One region of the Streptomyces sp. NPDC004610 genome, then DNA from elsewhere that is predicted to be linked to it. Evidence: riboswitches for the same ligand, from Rfam matches in the RefSeq annotation. Region 1 holds a riboswitch; the other holds the start of a gene.
What was found. Region 1 has a riboswitch for S-adenosylmethionine ahead of ABZX40_RS08620 (aminotransferase class V-fold PLP-dependent enzyme). Riboswitches for the same ligand answer to the same signal wherever they lie in the genome.
Positions count from the first base shown of each region.

Region 2: another riboswitch for S-adenosylmethionine. It lies ahead of thrC (threonine synthase); the one in region 1 lies ahead of ABZX40_RS08620 (aminotransferase class V-fold PLP-dependent enzyme).

Region 1 is NZ_JBEXLA010000006.1:128,076-138,019, forward strand. Features, by position in the region: gene ABZX40_RS08610 (cytochrome bc complex cytochrome b subunit) at 1-1,191, shown strand, start outside; gene trpD (anthranilate phosphoribosyltransferase) at 1,464-2,528, shown strand; SAM riboswitch class IV at 2,659-2,775, shown strand; gene ABZX40_RS08620 (aminotransferase class V-fold PLP-dependent enzyme) at 2,817-4,175, shown strand; gene ABZX40_RS08625 (glycerate kinase) at 4,130-5,323, opposite strand; gene ABZX40_RS08630 (SLC13 family permease) at 5,516-6,928, opposite strand; gene ABZX40_RS08635 (response regulator transcription factor) at 7,030-7,692, opposite strand; gene ABZX40_RS08640 (HAMP domain-containing sensor histidine kinase) at 7,730-9,094, opposite strand; gene ABZX40_RS08645 (small secreted hydrophilic protein) at 9,153-9,524, opposite strand; gene ABZX40_RS08650 (Lrp/AsnC ligand binding domain-containing protein) at 9,639-9,920, opposite strand; gene ABZX40_RS08655 (rhomboid family intramembrane serine protease) at 9,917-9,944, opposite strand, start outside.
Region 2 is NZ_JBEXLA010000007.1:119,618-129,561, reverse strand. Features, by position in the region: gene ABZX40_RS10000 (MoaD/ThiS family protein) at 314-592, opposite strand; gene thrC (threonine synthase) at 681-1,964, opposite strand; SAM riboswitch class I at 1,983-2,164, opposite strand; gene ABZX40_RS09990 (glucosyl-3-phosphoglycerate synthase) at 2,357-3,301, shown strand; gene ABZX40_RS09985 (trehalose-6-phosphate synthase) at 3,397-4,791, shown strand; gene otsB (trehalose-phosphatase) at 5,131-5,973, opposite strand; gene ABZX40_RS09975 (DUF3263 domain-containing protein) at 6,014-6,211, opposite strand; gene ABZX40_RS09970 (extracellular solute-binding protein) at 6,386-7,615, opposite strand; gene ABZX40_RS09965 (ROK family protein) at 7,870-8,838, shown strand; gene nagA (N-acetylglucosamine-6-phosphate deacetylase) at 8,838-9,944, shown strand, end outside.

The sequences.
Region 1 (9,944 bases):
TGGCTGTTCGGGTTCCTGCTCTTCGTCCTCGGCATGTTCACCGGTTTCACCGGCTACTCGCTCCCGGACGACCTGCTCTCCGGCACCGGTGTCCGCTTCACCCAGGGCGCGATCCTGGCCACGCCGATCGTCGGCACCTACATCTCGTTCTTCCTCTTCGGCGGGGAGTTCCCGGGGACCGACTTCGTCGCCCGGTTCTACTCGATCCACATCCTGCTGCTGCCGGGCATCATGCTCGGTCTGGTGGTCGCCCATCTGATCCTGGTCTTCTACCACAAGCACACGCAGTTCGCGGGCCCCGGAAAGACCAACAAGAACGTCGTCGGCATGCCGCTGCTGCCGGTCTACATGGCCAAGGCCGGAGGCTTCTTCTTCCTGGTCTTCGGTGTCATCGCGGCCATCGCGGCGATCGCGCAGATCAACCCGATCTGGGTGCTCGGCCCCTACCGGCCCGACATGGTGTCCACGGGCGCCCAGCCGGACTGGTACATGGGCTTCGCCGAGGGTCTGATCCGGTTCTTCCCCGGCTGGGAAGTGAACTTCTGGGGCCACACCCTGGTCCTCGGCGTGTTCATCCCGCTGGTGCTGTTCGGTGTGGTGCTGATGGCCATCGCGGTCTATCCGTTCATCGAGTCCTGGATCACCGGCGACAAGCGCGAGCACCACATCCTGGACCGTCCGCGCAACGCCCCGACGCGCACCGCGTTCGGCGTCGCCTGGATCACGATGTACATGATCACGCTGGTCGGTGGTGGCAACGACCTGTGGGCCACCCACTTCCAGCTGTCGATCAACGCGGTCACCTGGTTCGTCCGGATCGGGTTCTTCGCCGGACCGGTCATCGCGTTCATCATCACCAAGCGGATCTGCCTCGGCCTCCAGCGCCGGGACCGGGAGAAGGTGCTGCACGGCCGGGAGACCGGCACGATCAAGCGCCTGCCGCACGGTGAGTTCATCGAGGTCCATGAGCCGCTCAGCCAGGAGCAGCTGCACACCCTCACCGCGCACGAGCAGTACGAGCCGGCCCAGGTCGGCGCGGCGACCGACGAGAACGGCGTCGCCCGCAAGGTGAAGGCCCCGGACAAGCTCCGCGCCAAGCTCAGCAAGGCGTACTACGGGGAGGACTCCCAGATCACCAAGCCGACCGTCGAGGAGTACAAGGAGATCACGAGCGGCCACGGCCACCACTGATCGCCTCCGGCGCCACCGGCAACACATGCAGTACGTGCCACACCCGCGTCGCCACAGCCGAGGGCCCCGTTCCGGACACCGGAGCGGGGCCCTCGGCCTGTCCGTCGTGGGGTTCCGCGTGGGTCCCTCGCGGGGTCCCGCGCCGGGTCCGTCCGCCGGGTCCGTTGGGTGGACGGGGGGCGGGCGGCCGGGCCCGGCTGGATAGGGTGGACCCGCATCGAACAGACCCGTCCCCGCCCCTCCCGGCGCGGGACCACACCCAGGAGCGGCTTATGAGCGCTGTGCACCCCGCTGGAGGCGACACCGCGGCGGCCCGCTCCTGGCCCGACGTCCTGAACGCGCTGCTCTCCGGCCGTGACCAGAGCGCCGAGGACACCGCCTGGGCGATGGACCGCATCATGAGCGGCGAGGCGACCGACGCCCAGATCGCCGGGTTCGCGGTCGCCCTGCGAGCCAAGGGCGAGACCGTCGAGGAGATCACCGGCCTGGTCCGGACGATGTACGCGCACGCCAAGGTGATCGAGGTGCCCGGCCGCACGGTCGACATCGTCGGCACCGGCGGCGACGGCGCCAAGACCGTCAACATCTCCACGATGGCCTCCATCGTCGTCGCCGGGACCGGTGCCACGGTCGTCAAGCACGGCAACCGGGCCGCGTCCTCCGCGTCCGGCGCCTCCGACGTCCTGGAGAAGCTCGGGGTCAATCTGGAACTGACCCCGGCCCGGGTCGCCGAGGTCGCCCAGGAGGCCGGGATCACCTTCTGCTTCGCGATCAAGTTCCACCCCGCCCTGCGGTACGCCGGCGCGGCGCGCGGGCAGCTCGGGATCCGGACGGTGTTCAACATCCTCGGCCCCCTCACCAACCCGGCGAGGGTGCGCGCGCAGGCCGTCGGGGTCGCCGATCCCCGGATGTCGCCGGTGGTCGCCGGGGTCTTCGCCGAGCGGGGCAACTCCTCGCTGGTGTTCCGGGGGGACGACGGGCTCGACGAGCTGACCGTCACCTCGACGTCCCGGGTATGGGTGGTACGGGACGGGAAGGTTACGGAGGAGACCTTCGATCCCCGGGATGTGGGGATCGAACTGGTGCCGGTGGAGGCGCTGCGGGGCGGGGATCCCTCGTTCAACGCGGGGGTGGCGTTGCGGGTGCTGGAAGGGGAGCGGGGGGCCGTGCGGGACGCGGTGGTGCTGAACGCGGCGGCTGCGCTGGTGGCTCTTGAGCCGACGTCTGCTCCGCTGGTGGAGCAGATTCGGGTGGGGATGGAGAAGGCGGCGGCGGCGATTGACTCCGGGGCGGCGAGGGCTGTGCTGGAGCGGTGGGTGGCTGCGAGTAATTCGTAGCCGGTCGGGTGCGGGTGGGTGGGGGCTGGTCGCGCAGTTCTCCGCGCCCCTAGAAGCCTTGCGGCTCCCCTCGGTTCAGGATCTGGGGGGAGTTGCGCTTTCTTCGATCGGTCGCGTAGGTTTTCGAGCAGGTCATGAGTGACAGCCATCAGGCCCCGGCCGGCTGTCCGGCAACCCTCCGTCCGTGGCGGGGTGCCCCGGGTGAAGACCAGGCCGTAGGCAGCGAGGTCTGCGGCAAGCGCGGACCCCTCGCGTCACCAGGGGTCCTGGTCGTCGAGGAGTGGGCCCATGTCCGTCGCCACCACCACCGCCGTTTGCGAGCCGCTGCCGGTTCTCGGCCGGGACGTCACCGTGCCGCTCGTCACCGGGGGCGAGGTCACCTACGCCGCGCTCGACTACGCCGCCAGCGCACCCGCGCTCCAGCGGGTGTGGGACGACGTCGCCGCGTACGCGCCCTACTACGGCAGCGTGCACCGGGGGGCCGGGTATCTCTCGCAGCTGTCGACCGATCTGTTCGAGAACGCCCGCGCCACCGTCGCCGCCTTCCTCGGGTGCCGGGAGGGTGACCAGGTGGTGTTCACCCGGTCCACCACCGACTCGCTCAATCTGCTCGCCGCCGCGCTGCCCGACGGCTGCCAGGTCTTCGTCTTCGAGACCGAGCACCACGCCTCCCTGCTGCCCTGGAAGGACGCCCGCGTCACCTACCTGGACGCCCCGCGCACCCCGGCCCAGGCCGTCGAGACCCTGGAGCGGGCCCTCGCCGCCCGGGACCCGCACGGCCCCGCCCTGGTCTGTGTCACCGGCGCCTCCAATGTCACCGGCGAGCTGTGGCCGGTACGGGAGCTGACCGCCGCCGCCCACGCCCACGGCGCCCGGATCGTCCTGGACGCCGCCCAGCTCGCCCCGCACCACCCCGTCTCGCTCACCGACCTGGACGTCGACTGGGTCGCCTTCTCCGGCCACAAGCTGTACGCCCCCTTCGGCTCCGGCGTCCTGGCCGGCCGCGCCGACTGGCTGACCGCCGCCGAGCCCTACCTCGCCGGTGGCGGCGCCAGCCGCAAGGTCACCCGGCGCGAGGACGGGGGAGTGGACGTCGAGTGGCACGACAGCGCCGCCCGCCACGAGGCCGGGTCGCCCAACGTCATCGGCGCCTACTCCATCGCCTCCGCCTGCGCCGCCCTCACCGAGGCCGGGTTCGACACCCTCGTCGCCCGTGAGCGGCACCTCATCGACACCGTACGGGCCGGGCTGGCCGGGATCCCCGAGGTGCGGGTGCTGTCGCTGTTCGGGGACGACGCCCCCCGCGTCGGGGTGATCTCCTTCGTCGTCGACGGCTGGAACAGCTCCCACTTCGCCGCCGCGCTCTCCGCCGAGTACGGCATCGGCGTCCGCGACGGGCTGTTCTGCGCCCACCCGCTGGTGCGCACCCTGCTCGGCAGCGACCCGCAGTCCCAGGGCGAGTGCGGCGCCCCGGAGGCCGCGCCCGGCGAGAAGTCCCTCAACGCCATCCGGGTCAGTTTTGGCGCCGGCACCCCCGACGAGCACATCGAGCGCTTCGTCCGCGCCGTGGGCGAACTGGTCGCCGACGGCGCCCGCTGGAACTACCGCACGGTCGACGGCCGCTGCGTCCCCGACACCTCCGCCTGAACCGGCAGCCGGGCCCCCAGCACCACCATCCGCAGCGCCCGCTCGGTGGCGTCGGTGAGCAGCTCCGCCGCCCGCACCAGCGCCTCCGCCAGCGCCATCGGGGCGGGCATGATGCCATGGCAGGCGTCCACGCCCGGTACGTCACCGGCACCCTTGCCGAGGGTGCCGGCCAGCGCCAGCACGGGACGGCCGGAGAGCTTGGCGCGGCGGGCCACCTCGCCCGGCACCTTGCCGCGCCGGGTCTGCTCGTCGAGGGCGCCCTCGGCGGTCAGCACCAGATCGGCGCGGGCGAGACGGGCGTCCAGGTCGAGATGGTCCAGCAGCACCTCGAAGCGCGGCAGCAGCCGGGCCCCCAGCGCCGCCAGCCCGGCCCCGAGCCCGCCCGAGGCGCCGGTGCCCGCCCCGGACCGCAGATCGACCGTGCCCGGCCCGAGATCGCGGCGCAGCAGATACGCCCAGCGCTCCAGCCCCTCCGACAGCCGCTCGACCTGCGCCGGGGTGGCCCCCTTCTGCGGCCCGAACACCCGGGCCACGCCCCGCTCCCCGCACAGCACGTTGTACGGGTTGCAGGCGACCAGGATCTCGGTCCGGGCCAGCCGGGGATCCAGCCCCCGCCCGTCGATCCGGTGGAGCCGCACCAACTCCCCGCCACCGGGCGCCAGCTCGAACCCATCGGCGTCCAGCAGCCGCGCTCCGAGCGCCTGGAGCGCGCCCGCGCCCCCGTCCGAGGTCCCCGAGTCCCCGCAGCCGACGACGATCCGCTCCACCCCGATGTCCAGCGCGGCCCGGATCAGCTCGCCCACCCCGTAGGTCGTCGTGGCCCCCGGGTCCCGCAGACTGGCCGGCACCAGCGACAGCCCGGCGACGGCCGCCATCTCCACGACGGCGGTACGCCCGGAGTCCAGCAGCGCGAAATGGGTGCCGACGCTCTCCCCGAGCGGCCCGGTGGCCGACAGCGCGACCAGCCGCCCACCGCCCGCCGAGGCCAGCGCGCGAGCGGTCCCCTCCCCACCGTCCACCAGCGGAATCAGATCCACCTCGGCCTCCGGCAACACCCGCCGCACCCCGGCCCCGATGGCCTCGGCAGCGGCCTGAGCGGACAACGACTCCTTGAACCCACTGGGGGCAACAGCAATACGGGAGAGCATCAGAGGGCTCCTCAGAGATAGGGGGAAGGGGGAACGCCCGTCTTTCACGGGGGCGGTCCCTGGTCGACAGGGGGAGGGGCAGCGCCCCGTCTTTCAGGGGCGCGGGGCTGTGTTGATATGCGGCTCCGCCGCGTGGGCGCGACCAGCCATAACGAACTCGCAGCCGCGCACAGCAGGTCCACGAACGGAGTGTTATCGCAACGGCACCCCCATCACCGGCCACACCACCACCGCGAACACCAGCACCAACACCGCGGTCAACGGCGCCAGAAACGCCGAAAGCCTCAGCAGATCCCGGGGCGTGTACGTGGCAACCCCCGGTACCTCCGCGAACAACGCGACCGGCTTCGCCGACGCCGGAAGCGTGTGGCAGAACCCCGCCGCCGCCGTCGACGCCAACGCCGCCGCGACCGGATTCACCCCCACCCCCACCGCCGCCGCCACCACCAGCGGCACCAGCACGGACGACCGCGCCGACCGCGACTGAAGCACCAGATGCGCCGCCGTGCTGATCGCGATCACCGCCGCGAGGAACACCTCCGGCCCCACCCCCGTCGGCAGCCCGGACACCAGCCACTTCGCCGCGCCCGAGTCGGACAGCGCGACCCCCATCGCCATGGTCGCCGCCATGAACAGCAACAGAGACCACGGCACGGTCTTCAGCGCGTCCTTCAGCCTCACCGTGCCGATCGCCGGTGAGGCGGCCACCACCGCGCCGATCAGCGCGACCAGCGCCGGCGGCACCTGGTGCAGCGGCTCGCTGCACCACAGCAGCACCACCGTCGCCAGCAGCAGCGCGCAGCGCGACTCGGCGGGGGACCAGGGCCCGGTGACGGGCTCCTCGGTGTGCTGCTGGATGTCCGCCGCGCTGATCTCCACCGGCAGTTTCCGGTCCGCCCGCCGGGTCGTCGTCAGCAGCACCACCTCCGCCGCCAGATGCGAGGAGACCACGGCCAGCGGCAGCCCGATCAGCAGCCACTCGGTGAACCCGACCCGCTCCCCGGTCGACTCCCACAGCACCGACACCGTGATCAGATGGGCGCCCGCGCCGATCAGGGTGGCCACCGCCGACAGCAGGATGACCGTCGGGAACAGCAGCGCCAGCATCACCACCAGCCGCCGGTGCTCGGACAGCGCCTTGGCCAGCGCCAGGAACACCGGCAGGGCGAGCGCGGCCCGCCCGGAGGTGGCCGGGACGGCGAACGCGGTGACGACCAGCGCGGCGGTGGTCAGATGGGTGAGCTGCCGTACGCTGCGCGCCCCGCCGACCAGAAAGGCCGCCGCCCGCCCCGCCAGCCCGGTCCGGGCCACCGCCGCCGCGAGGACGAACGCGCAGATCAGCAGCCAGACGGTGGAGTCACCGAGGGTGCCGAAGAAGGTGTCGCTGCTGATGACCCCGGTCACGGTCAGCGCCAGTCCGGCGCCGAGGGCGATATAGGTGTCGTCGATCGGGGTGGCGATCCAGGCGCAGGTCGCCAGGGCGAAGACGGCGAGGGTGAGACGGGCGGTGCCGGACAGGCCGGGGAAGGTGCCGGGGACCGCCAGCACGGCGCACAGCGACAGCGCCAGGCACAGGCCCACGGTCAGTCGGAGGTTCAGGGTCACGCCATCGAGCGTTCACGCGGGCGGTGAGCCCTTGATGAGCCGTCGATGAAAGAGACTTCATGCTCGCTGGTGAGGGGCGCCCGGCGGATGCTCCCCGGGGGTCACACCGGCAACCGGTACCCCATGCCCCGTACCGTCTCCACCCGTTCGGCGCCCAGCTTCTTGCGCAGGGCCCGGACATAGACGTCCACGATGTTCGACCCGGGGTCGAAGTCGTAGCCCCAGACATGGGAGAGGATCTGTTCGCGGGAGAGCACCTGGCCGGGGTGGCGCAGGAACAGTTCCAGCAGGACGAATTCACGGGCCGTCAGATCGACCGTGCGCTCCCCGGAGCGGGCCCGGCGGGTGCGCAGGTCCAGGGTGAGCGAGCCGGACTTCAGCACGGTCACCTCCGGCGCCCTGGCCGCCGTCCGCAGCCGCAGCCGGACCCGGGCGAGGAGTTCCTCGAAGCGGAACGGCTTGGTCATCCAGTCGTCGGCGCCGCCCTCCAGACCGGCCACGGTGTCCCGGACGGAGTCGCGGGCGGTGAGCACGATGACGGGGGTGGTCACCCGGGCCTCGCGCAGTTCGCGCAGCACGGTGAAGCCGTCGCGGCCGGGCAGCCCGATGTCCAGGACGACGAGGTCGAAACCGCCGGTGAGGGCGTACTCGTAGCCCGCCTCCCCGTCGCCGACGACGGTGGTGGTGAAGCCGTTGGCGCGCAGGCCCTTCTCGACGAAGGAGGCGATGCGCTCCTCGTCCTCCACGATGAGGATCCGGTTCATTCGGGGGGCCTCCCTCCGGGCGGGACGCGGCATGGCTTCATGGGCGGGTCTCCTCCAGGGTGAGGACGAAGGTGGCGCCGCCGCCGTCCGTCTCGTGCAGCCCGACCCGGCCGCCGTGCGCCTCCGCTATGGCCCGCACGATGGACAGGCCGAGCCCGGCGCCGGAGCCCCGGGTGCCGCGGCGGGCGGTGCCGCGCCGGAAGCGCTCGAAGATGACGTCGACGTCCTGCGGGCGCACCCCGGTGCCCGAGTCGGCGACATACAGCTGGACGCGGGCCCCGTCGGTGCGGGAGCCGATGCTGATGCGCTTGCCGGGGCCGGTGTGCTGCACCGCGTTCTGGGCGAGCTGGACCATGGCCTGGGTGATGCGCTGCGGATCGAGCCGGACCTCGGCGTCGGCGACCTCGGCGAGCTGCCAGTCGCGTTCGCCGAGCGCGCGGGCCTTGACATAGACATCGGCGGTGAGTTCGGCGAGCTGGACCGGCTCGGGGGTGACGAAGTCGGGGCGTTCGGCCTTGGCGAGCAGCAGCAGGTCCTCCACGATCCGGCTCATCCGGTCGAGTTCGTCGGTGACGAGGCGGACGGTCTCCTCGCGTTCGGCCGGGTCGTCTCCCATGACTTCCAGATGGCCGCGCACGATGGTGATCGGGGTGCGCAGTTCGTGCCCGGCGTCGTCCACGAACTCGCGCTGGGCGGCGAAGGCCCGCTCCAGGCGGTCCAGCATGTCGTTGAAGGTCTCGGCGAGGGCGGCTATGTCGTCCCGGCCGTGGACCGGTATCCGCCGGGTGAGGTCCTGCTCGGTGAGCTGGGCGGCGGCGGCCCGGACCAGCCGTACGGGCTGAAGTATGCGTCCGGCGACGACCCACCCTATGCCGGTGGTCATCAGCAGGGCGACGCCGGAGATGGCCAGCAGGATGCGGAAGACCTCGTCGGCGCGTTCGTACTCGCGCTGCGGGTGGAAGGCGACGACGAAGGCGGCCTCCGGCTCACCGCCGTAGGGGGCGATCTCCACCTTGGCCCAGCGGATCTTCCCGGCCGGGCGCTCCACCGTGCCGGTGGTGTCGTCCGAGCCGAAGATCTCCCGGCGGGCGTCGGCGTCCTGGTGCAGCGGCAGCGCGGCCGGGATCTCCCGCTGCTGGATGATCTTCGCCGGGTCCGGGCCGCGGCTCGCCACCAGCCCGATCAGCTCCTCGTCGGCGTCGGCGTGCTGGCGCTCCAGGAACACCCGCAGCAGCCGGGTCGCGTCGGTGAAGGGCTGTCCGCCGGCCGGGTCGACGCCGCGCTCCTCGAACTGGGTGAACTCCACCGCCTCCTGGGCCAGCAGATCCGCGATCCGCTGATCGGTGTCGCGCAGCAGGATGGTCCGTACGGTCGTGGCGACCGAGCCGAAGGCCACGGTCATCACCAGCAGCAGCCACAGCAGGATGCGGACCCGGGCGGAGATCCGCGCGCGACCCCGGTCAGCCGTCGTCGCCGCCGCCGATGCCGTCGTCGTCCGCGTCGTCGTCCCCGCTGCCGGCCGGTCCGCCTCGGTCGTCGTCATCGTTTCCGCCGGTGGTGCTGGAGTTGCCGGGTGTGCTGGGCGTGGTGGGGGTGCCGGGGGTGCCGGTGGTGGGTGGGGCGTCGGTGGCGGGGGGCGGGGAGACCACCTCGTCGCTGGGGGTGGGGGCGGGGACGTCGGGGTTCGCCGTCGGGGAGCCGCTGTCCAGTTCCACCTTGGCGGGCACCTCGGGGGACTCCGGCCGGTCGGTGAGGGCGAAGCTGGTCGCGGCGATCCCGAGGGGGATCACGACGACGGCGGCGAGGGCCGCGATTCGGTGGGAGAAGACCATGGTCTCGATGCTCGGCGCCGGGGACGGGAGTGGGGATGAAGCTTGGGTGAGGGTTTCTTCATGTTCCTCCCCCGGCGCCGCACCAGCCAAAGCCCCGCGAAGCCGCCCGGTGTGCTAGGAATCCAGGCCGATCGCGAACGCCGCCTCCAGGTCGTGCTGGGAGTACGTGCGGAACGCGACATGCGTGTCCGTGCCCTCCACGCCCGGGATCTTGCTGATGCGGCCCGGGATCACCTCGGCGAGGTCCTCGTGCTCCTTGACCCGGACCATGGCGATCAGATCGTACGTACCGGTGACGGAGAAGACCTCGCTGACGCTGTCCAGCGCGGCGATCTCCTCGGCGATCTCGGGGATCCGGTCCACGCTGGTCTTGATCAGGACGATCGCGGTGATCACGGCTGGTTCTCTCCCTCGGGGGCC
Region 2 (9,944 bases), on a different contig from region 1:
GTTGGGGGCGTGCGCCGGAACGCGTCGACCGCGGCTGAATGTATCTGCCCAACTGCCGTCTGCAACAGGTCAATCGGACGAGAAATCCGGGCAGGACCGGTCGGGAATTTCTGGAGAATTCCCCAGAGTTCGGGGCAAGTCGGGCCAGACAAAGAGAACTAAAGACGCAAAGAAGCCTCACACTTTGGCTACTTCTCATCGCTGCTTCAGAACGCGAACAGCAGCGGTTCCCCAACTCTACCGCGTCTAACCATGCAGAATTGCCCCCTCCGTTTCTCTCACGGAGGGGGCAATTGAAAGAACAGTGCGTAACTCAGCAGCCGCCGGCCACGGCGGGAATGATCGAGACCCCGGCACCGTCGGGCGTGGCCGTCTCCAGCCCCTGCTCGAAGCGCACATCATCATCATTGACGTACACATTGACGAACCGCCGCAACTTGCCCTGATCATCCAGCACCCGGGCGGCGATCCCGGTGTGCTTGGCCTCCAGATCGGCGATGACCTCTCCGAGGGTCGCTCCCTCGGCGCTCACCTCGGCGGCTCCACCGGTGTACGTGCGGAGAATGGTGGGGATGCGGACACTGACGCTCATGTTGAAACCTCCGGAATGGGATACCTACTGGGGGCGCGGGAGAACTGCGCGACCGAGCCCCACCGGCCCGCAGACGAACAACAACGATCTATGCGAGCCCGGCGTCGCGGAACGACTCCAGACTGGGCCGAATCGTCGCCGTCAGCCCCGTGTCCGCCACCGCGTCCAACGTCTTCAGCCCATCCCCGGTATTGAGCACGACCGTCGTCAGCGAGGGATCCAGCACCCCGTTCTCGACCAGCTTCTTCGTCACCCCGACGGTCACCCCGCCCGCCGTCTCCGCGAAGATCCCCTCCGTGCGGGCCAGCAGCCGGATCGCGTCGACCACCTGCGCGTCGTTGACGTCCTCCACCGCTCCCCCGGTCCGCCGCGCGATGTCCAGCACATACGGGCCGTCCGCCGGGTTCCCGATGGCCAGCGACTTGGCGATGGTGTTCGGCTTCTGCGGGCGCACCACGTCGTGCCCGGCCTTGAACGCGGCCGACACCGGCGAGCAGCCCTCGGCCTGGGCGCCGAAGATCTTGTAGGGGCGGTCCTCGACCAGCCCGAGCGCGATCAGCTCCTTCAGCCCCTTGTCGATCTTGGTGAGCTGGGAGCCGGAGGCGATCGGCACCACGAGCTGGTCGGGCAGCCGCCACCCGAGCTGCTCACAGATCTCGTACGCCAGGGTCTTGGAGCCCTCGGCGTAGTAGGGCCGCAGATTGACGTTGACGAAGCCCCAGCCCTCGCCGACCGGGTCGCCGATCAGCTCGGAGCAGAAACGGTTCACGTCGTCGTAGTTGCCGTCGATGCCGACGAGCTGGCCGCCGTAGACCGCGGCCATGACGATCTTGCCCTGCTCCAGGTCGTGCGGGATGAAGACGCAGGAGCGGAATCCGGCGCGGGCGGCGGCGGCGCCCACCGCGCCGGCCAGATTGCCGGTGGAGGAGCAGGACAGGGTGGTGAAGCCGAAGGCGCGGGCCGCCTCCAGGGCCTGGGCGACGACCCGGTCCTTGAAGGAGTGGGTGGGGTTCCCGGAGTCGTCCTTGACGTAGAGGGGGCCGGTGATGCCCAGCTCGCGGGCGAGGTTGTCGGCCTGGACGAGATTGGTCCAGCCGGGGTTCAGATTGGGCTTGTCCGCCACATCCGCCGGGACCGGCAGCAGGGGGGCGTAGCGCCAGATGTTCGCGGGGCCCGCGGTGATCCGCTCGCGGAGTTCCTCGGTGTCGTAGCCCGAGAAGTCATAAGCGATCTCCAGCGGGCCGAAACACTCCTCGCAGGCGAAGAGCGGGCCGAGCGGGACGCGATGGCCGCATTCACGACAGGAGAGCGCTGCGGCGGGTCCGAGATCGACGATGGAATGCGCGGTATTGGCGACAGTCTGCACAGCCATGTGAGGCGAGGCCCTTTCTCCTCATCTTTCCCACGACGCATCTCGCCGTGAGACGGATTTGGCACCTTCCCTAGCCGGGAGCCTCGCGGAGACGATCGTGACGTCACACCGAAACCGTCGGTGGACTGATCGCTACGAGACCGGCTGGAGGGTTGCCGGGGCTTCATCGGGCCGTTTCCCTCTGCCCCTCTGGATGAGCAATATGTGGTTGTTCATGCGGTTGTCTGAGCGGTTGTGGATGCTGCGGACCCCCGACATGCGATGGTCATCAGCGTTGTTCAAGACTGTAACCGAAGGCCAGCACAGTTGAGATAGTCGTCCGAACCGCGAGATGGATCACATACGGGCGCGAGACGCCCCCTAGTGGTCCGAACAGTGAGGAGCCGCAGACCGTGGTGGAAGAAGTCGAGCGCTGGCTGATGACCCGCACCTGGTCCCTGTCCGACCGCCCGCTCCATCGCATCATGGCCGCCAAGCGCGCCACCGGCCAGTCGGTCAGCGTGGTGCTGCCCGCGCTGAACGAGGAGGCGACCGTCGGCGACATCGTCACGGTCATCCGCCACGACCTGATGGAGCGGGTCCCGCTCGTCGACGAGATCGTCGTCGTGGACTCCGGCTCCACCGACCGCACCGCCGAGGTGGCCGCCGCCGCCGGCGCCCGGGTGGTGCACCGTGACTCGATCCTGCCCCGTATCCCGGCCGTCCCCGGCAAGGGCGAGGTGTTGTGGCGGTCGCTGCTGGTCACCGGCGGCGACATCGTCTGCTTCATCGACGCCGACCTGCGGGACTTCTCGTCCGACTTCGTCTCCGGCATCGTCGGCCCGCTGCTCACCGAGCCGGGCGTCGATCTGGTCAAGGGGATGTACGACCGTCCGCTGGCCGGGGCGGCCGGGCAGGGCGGCCGGGTGACCGAGCTGATGGCCCGCCCGCTGCTGAATCTGCACTGGCCGCAGCTGGCCGGGTTCGTCCAGCCGCTGGGCGGCGAGTACGCGGCCCGCCGCTCGCTGCTGGAGCAGCTGCCCTTCCCGGTCGGGTACGGGGTCGAGCTGGGCATGCTGGTGGACTCGCTGCACCTGGTCGGCCTGGACGCGCTCGCGCAGGTCGATGTGGGGGTGCGCAAGCACCGGCACCAGGACGGGCAGGCGCTCGGCCGGATGGCCGCCGCGATCTACCGCACCGCGCAGCTCAGACTGGCCCGCGGCCATCTGGTCCGGCCGGCGATCACCCAGTTCGAGCGGGGTGAGGACGGCTTCGAGGCGCGGACGTACTCGGTGGACACCGAGGAGCGCCCGCCGATGGCGGAGATCGCCGAGTACGCGGCCCGAAAGGTGGCGTGAGCAGCGACGATGTGACGGGGTGGCCGTATACGGCGGATGGGCATGTGCCGGAACCGTACGTTTGAGCGTTTACAGCGCGGGCTAGGTTGAGGCGTATGGCCGCAACCTCTTCCGGCGCCGCGCGCGTACTGGTCGCTTCCAACCGGGGTCCCGTGACATACGCCGTGGGCGACGACGGGACCCTCGCCGCCCGGCGCGGAGGCGGGGGGCTGGTCTCCGGGCTCTCCGCGATCGGGCCCGAGGCGGACGCCCTGTGGGTGTGCTCCGCGCTCGGCGACGGCGACCGCGAGGCGGTCCGGCGCGGGGTGGGCGAGCCGGGCGTGCGGATGCTGGACATCCCGGCGGACATCCACGCCGACGCGTACAACGGCATCGCCAACTCGGTCCTCTGGTTCGTCCACCACATGCTGTACCAGACCCCGCTGGAGCCGGTCTTCGACGCGGAGTTCCGGCGCCAGTGGGCGTCGTACGAGACGTACAACCGGGCGTTCGCCGAGGCCCTGTCCCAGGAGGCGGCGGACGGGGCGGCGGTCCTCGTCCAGGACTACCACCTGAGCCTGGTCCCGGGGATGCTGCGGGCCCTGCGGCCCGATCTGCGGATCGGCCACTTCTCGCACACCCCCTGGGCGCCGCCCGAGTACTTCCGGATGCTGCCGGACGACATCGCCGGGCAGCTGCTGCGGGGGATGCTCGGCGCGGACCGGCTGGGCTTTCTCACCCGGCGCTGGGCGGACGCGTTCACCGCGTGCTGCGAGGCGTTCGTCGGCGGCACGGGCGGTACGGCGATCGGGGTGCACGGGCTCGGTGCCGACGGGGACTTCCTGCGGCGGCGCTCGCACGAACCGGATGTCGCCGAGCGGATGGCGGTCCTGCGCGAGCAGATCGGCGGGACGGACCGGCGCACGATCGTGCGGGTGGACCGTACGGAGCTGTCCAAGAACATCGTGCGGGGGCTGCTGGCGTACCGGCAGTTGCTGGACGACCACCCGCAGTGGCAGGAGCGGGTGGTGCATGTCGCCTTCGCGTATCCCTCGCGGCAGGACCTGGCGGTGTACCGGGAGTACATGGCCGAGGTGCGGCGGCTGGCCGAGGAGATCAACGCGGGGTACGGGACGGCGGGGTGGACGCCGGTGCTGCTGCATCTGGAGGACGACTTCGCGCGCTCGCTGGCGGCGTACCGGCTGGCGGATGTGGCGCTGGTCAACCCCATCCGGGACGGGATGAACCTGGTCGCCAAGGAGGTGCCGGTCGTCTCCGACGAGGGGTGTGTGCTGGTGCTGTCGCGGGAGGCGGGGGCGTGGGAGGAGCTGGGGGAGGACGCGGTGGGGGTGAATCCGTACGACGTGGTGGGGACGGCGGGGGCGTTGCACTCCGCGCTTTCGATGCCGGGCGGGGAGCGGGGGGAGCGGACGAAGAGGTTGGCTGCCGCGGGGACGGCGTTGCCGCCGGCGCGGTGGTTCTTGGACCAGCTGGGGGCGTTGCGGGGGTGAGGCGGTTCGCTGTCGGGTGCGGGTCGGTGGTCGCTTTTCGCGCAGTTCCCCGCGCCCCTGAAACGCATGGTGGCCATGTGCGGGTGTGTGGGGGTTGTTCGCGCAGTTCCCCGCGCCCCTTTGGGGCGCTCCTGTCGACCGGCGGGAGGGCCACTCCCTAGGGGCGCGGGGAACTGCGCGAAGAGCGACCACGGGCCCGCACCCGACAACGGCGCTGTTTTCCAGGGGCGCGGGGAACTGCGCGAAGAGCGACCACGGGCCCGCACCCGACCACCGGACCCTTCAGGGGCGCGGGGAACTGCGCGAAAAGCGACCACCGGGCCGGACTCGTCGGGATCGTCACCGCAGCGTCCTCGCCAAAGACGTCAGTAGGCGTACGACCCCCTCCGGCCCCGGCACCACCACGTCCGCCCGTTCCCGCAGTCGCGGAACCTCGTCGCTGCCGCTGCACACCAGCACCCCCGGTACCCCCTCCCCCCGCAGCGCGTCCACCGCCGCGTACGCGGGAAGGTCCCCCAGGTCGTCGCCGGCGTAGAGGACCGAGCCCGCGCCCGTCTCGTGGGCGTGCTCGGTCAGCGCGACGCCCTTGTCCATGCCCGGGGGACGCAGTTCCAGGACGAAGCGGCCCGGTTCGACCATCAGGCCGTGCCGCGCGGCCAGCGCGAACAGGGGCTCGCGCAGGGCGTCGAACGCCGCCTGCGGATCCGGCGCCCGGCGGGTGTGGACCGCCAGCGCCCTGCCCTTGTCCTCGATCCACGCCCCCGTCCGCCCCACCACCCCCGGCAGTTCCTCCCGTACCGCCGCGACCCCCGGCGGCGGCTCCGGCGCCGTCACCTTCCCGGTCGCCGCGTCCCACCGCTCCGCCCCGTACGCGCCGAGGACGACCAGATGGTCCAGGCCCGCCACCCCCGCGAAGCCCCCGTACCGCACCGCCACCTCCGCCGGGCGGCCGGTGATCACGGCGATGGAGGCGACCTTGGGACCCAGCGCCACCAGCGCGGCCAGGGCGTCCGGGTGGGCCCGCGCCCGCGCCGGGTCCGGGACGATCGGCGCGAGCGTGCCGTCGAAGTCGAGGCCGATCACCGCCCGCTCCGGCGCCGCCAGCAGCGCCCGCACCCCCTGCCGCCCGGCCTCGGTCACCGGCGTCGGAAAACCGTTCGCGTCACTTCCGTGGCTGCCCATGGCACCCGAGCCTAGAGCGTGCGCACCCGGCCGGTGCCCGTCAGCGCTCCGCGCGGCGCGACTGCCGGACCCGTCTGAGCCGGTTGACCGTCACCGGGTCGTGCTCCAGGGCCCGGGGGTCGTCAAGGAGGGCGTTGAGGAGCTGGTAGTAGCGGACGGGGGCGAGGCCGAGCTCCTCGCGGATCGCCCGCTCCTTCGCCCCCGGACCGGGAAAGCCGCGCCGCTCCAGCGCGAGCACCCGCCGTTCCCGGTCCCCGAGCGGAGCCCGTTCCCGGCGGCCACCGAGTGACTCCCGCGGCTCCCGCGGCTCCTGCGAAGCCCGCGGCGCGTCCGGCGCGTCCCCTTCCCTCTCCCTTTCGCTTTCCCTCTCCATGAACCCACCGTAGCCCCGGGCACTGACAGCACCCGCTCGCTACCGGCTCTCCGCCCTCAGGGCCGTCGACTGGAGTTCCTCAAGGACCGCCCCCGGGTTGCCGCCGGGGGCCACCGCCGTGCCGATCTCCGTCTTGACCTCGGCGCTGACCGTCGCCCAGGACGTGCGGCTGACCGGATACAGCTCGGAGAGGGGGAGTTCGTCGAGGAAGGGCTTGAGGTCGGCGTCCTCCTTGGCGCCGGTCATGATCTCGGACGCGGAGTCGGTCACCGGCAGCAGGTCGTAGCGGCGGGAGAAGTCGAGGACGTTGCGCTCGCTGTAGACGAAGTTGAGGAACTCGCCGACCTGGTCCCGGTGGCCGCGTTCCTTGAAGGCCATCATCCAGTCGGCGACCCCCATGGTGGCCTCGCTCGCGCCCTCGACGCCGGGCATCGGGACCATGCCGAAGTCCACGTCCTTGGCGGCGGCCATCTTCATCAGGGACGGATGGCCGTTGAGCATGCCGACCTCGCCATTGGCGAACGCCTCGAAGGCGTCCGCGCGGTTCAGCTTCCCCGGTGCGACGGGACCGGTCAGGCCCTCGCCGACGAGTTCGTCGCGCAGCCAGGTGAGCGTCTCGACGTTCTCGGGGGCGTCGATGGCGTAGGAGCCGTTGGTGTCGACATAGCCGGCGCCCCCGCTGAGCAGCCACTGCATGGTCTCGGCCTGGGCCTCCTCCGCGCCGAGCGGCAGCGCGAACGGGTACTTCACGTCCCGCGCCTTCAGTTCCCCGGCGGCGGTGGCCAGTTCCTCCCAGGTGGTGGGCGGGGTGAGACCGGCGTCCTCGAAGAGGGACTCGTTGTAGAAGAGCAGCCGCGTGGAGGCGGCGAACGGCATCCCGTACTGCACCCCGTGCACCTGCCCGGCGAGGGCGAGCTGGTCGGCGAAGTCCGCCTGGACGGGTATGGAGAGCAGGTCACCGGCCTGGTAGAGCAGATCCTGGTCGGCGTAGTCGGCGTACGCGCCTATCTGCGCCAGGTCCGGCGGGTCCCCGGCGTCGACCATCTCCTTGACCTCGCGGTCGACGTCGGTCCAGGGGCGGACGCGGACATCGACGGTGACCCCCGGATGATCGGCCTCGTAGCGCTCGACCAGGCCGGCCCAGTACTCCTCGGAGCCGTTGCCGGAGCTGTCCCCGTAGTCGGCGGCGACCAGGGTCAGGGTGACATCGTCGGGCCCCCCGACCCCGCACCCGCCCAGGACCGCCGTCAGGCCCGCCACGGACACCATCGCGATCATTGCCGTTCTGCGCTGCCGCACTGTCGTGGTTCCACCCTGTCGTCTAGTGGCCCATACGTTCCCGGCCGGTAGGTGCTGCGGCGCGTACGTTCGGTGGCCGCGTACGTCTGTGGCTCGTACGTTCTGTGGCCCGTACCGTGCGCCGCTCGTGCCGTTCGCCGGTCGTACGGATTGTGGTCGTCACGATTTTGGTCGTCCCGTTGACGAAATCAAGGTCTACACCACGTGAATGGACTAGACCTCTTATGGGTCAACGGGTCACACTGTCCCACGTGAGACACGTCATCGCCCTCGATGTGGGCGGCACCGGGATGAAAGCCGCCCTGGTCGGGGCGGACGGCACGCTCCTGCACACCACGCGCCGGGCGACCGGCCGCGAGCGCGGACCGGACGCGGTCGTCGAGACCATTCTCGATTTCGCCGCCGCGTTGCGCGCGCACGGGGAGGAACGGTTCGGCGAGCCCGCCGTGGCCGCCGGTGTCGCCGTGCCCGGGATCATCGACGAGGCCGAGGGCGTCGCCGCCTACGCGGCCAACCTCGGCTGGCGTGACGTACCGCTGCGGGGGCTGCTCACCGAGCGGCTCGGGGTGCCCGTCGCCCTCGGGCACGATGTGCGCGCCGGCGGGCTCGCCGAGGGCCGGATCGGTGCCGGGCGGGGCGCCGACCGCTTTCTGTTCATACCGCTGGGCACCGGCATAGCGGGCGCCATAGGCATCGACGGCCGGGTGGAGGCGGGCGCCCACGGCTTCGCCGGCGAGATCGGCCATGTCGTCGTACGGCCCGGCGGGACCCCCTGTCCCTGCGGGCAGCGCGGCTGTCTGGAGCGGTACGCGTCCGCGTCCGCCGTCAGCGAGGCATGGGCCGGCGCGGCCGGTGACCCGGAGGCCGACGCCGCCGACTGCGCCAAGGCCGTCGAGGCGGGCGACCCGCGCGCCCTCGGCGTCTGGCGGGAGGCGGTGGACGCGCTGGCCGACGGCCTGGTCACCGCCCTCACCCTGCTGGACCCGCGCACCCTGATCATCGGCGGCGGGCTGGCCGAGGCGGGGGAAACGCTGTTCACGCCCCTGCGGGACGCCGTCCGGCAGCGGGTCACCTTCCAGAAACTGCCGTCGATCGTTCCGGCGGCCCTGGGCGACACGGCCGGCTGCCTGGGCGCCGGGCTGCTGGCCTGGGATCTCCTCACCGCATCTGACCTCAAGGAGGAATCGGCCTGATGGCAATCGCCCCGGGGGCGCGGGGAAGTGCGCGCACCACCCCCACCGGCCCGCAGCCGCCGCACCCCGTCCAGGTCCTCACCGGCGCACGGGTGGTCCTGCCGTCCGGCGTGGTGGACGGCGGTGAGGTGGCCGTCGAGGGCGACCGCATCGCCGCCCACGCCCCCGCCGGAGCCCCCCGCTCCGACGCCGGGGGCCACTGGCTGGTGCCCGGCTTCGTCGATCTCCACAACCACGGCGGCGGCGGCGCCTCCTTCACCTCCGGCACGGTCGAGGACGTCCTGAAGGGCATCCACACCCACCGGCTGCACGGCACCACCACCCTGGTCGCCTCCACCGTCACCGGCGAGCTGGACTTCCTCGCCCACCGGGCCGGGCTGCTGTCGGAGCTGGCCGAACAGGGCGACATCGCCGGGATCCACTTCGAGGGCCCGTTCATCTCCCCGTGCCGCAAGGGCGCCCACGCGGAGGACCTGCTGCGCGACCCCGACCCGGCGGATGTGCGCAAGCTGATCGACGCGGGCCGCGGCCACGCGAAGATGGTCACCCTGGCCACCGAACTGCCGGGCGGTCTGGACTCCGTACGGCTGCTGGCCGAGCACGGGGTGATCGCGGCCGTCGGGCACACCGACGCGACCTATGAGCAGACCGTCGAGGCGATCGACGCGGGCGCGACCGTCGCCACCCATCTCTTCAATGCCATGCCGGTGCTCGGCCACCGCTCCCCCGGCCCCATCGCGGCGCTGCTCGAAGACCCCCGGGTCACGGTCGAGCTGATCAACGACGGCACCCATCTGCATCCGGCCGCACTGGAACTGGCGTTCCGTCACGCGGGCGCCGACCGGGTCGCCTTCATCACCGACGCGATGGACGCGGCCGGTTTCGGCGACGGCCGCTACATGCTGGGCCCGCTGGAGGTCGAGGTCAGCGAGGGCGTGGCCCGGCTGGTGGAGGGCGGCTCGATCGCCGGGTCCACCCTCACCCTGGACCGGGCCTTCAAACGGTCGGTCACCGTGGACCGGCTCCCGGTCGGCGCTGCCGTCCAGGCCCTCTCCGCCAACCCGGCCCGGCTCCTGGGCATGGCGGACAGCATCGGCTCCCTGGAA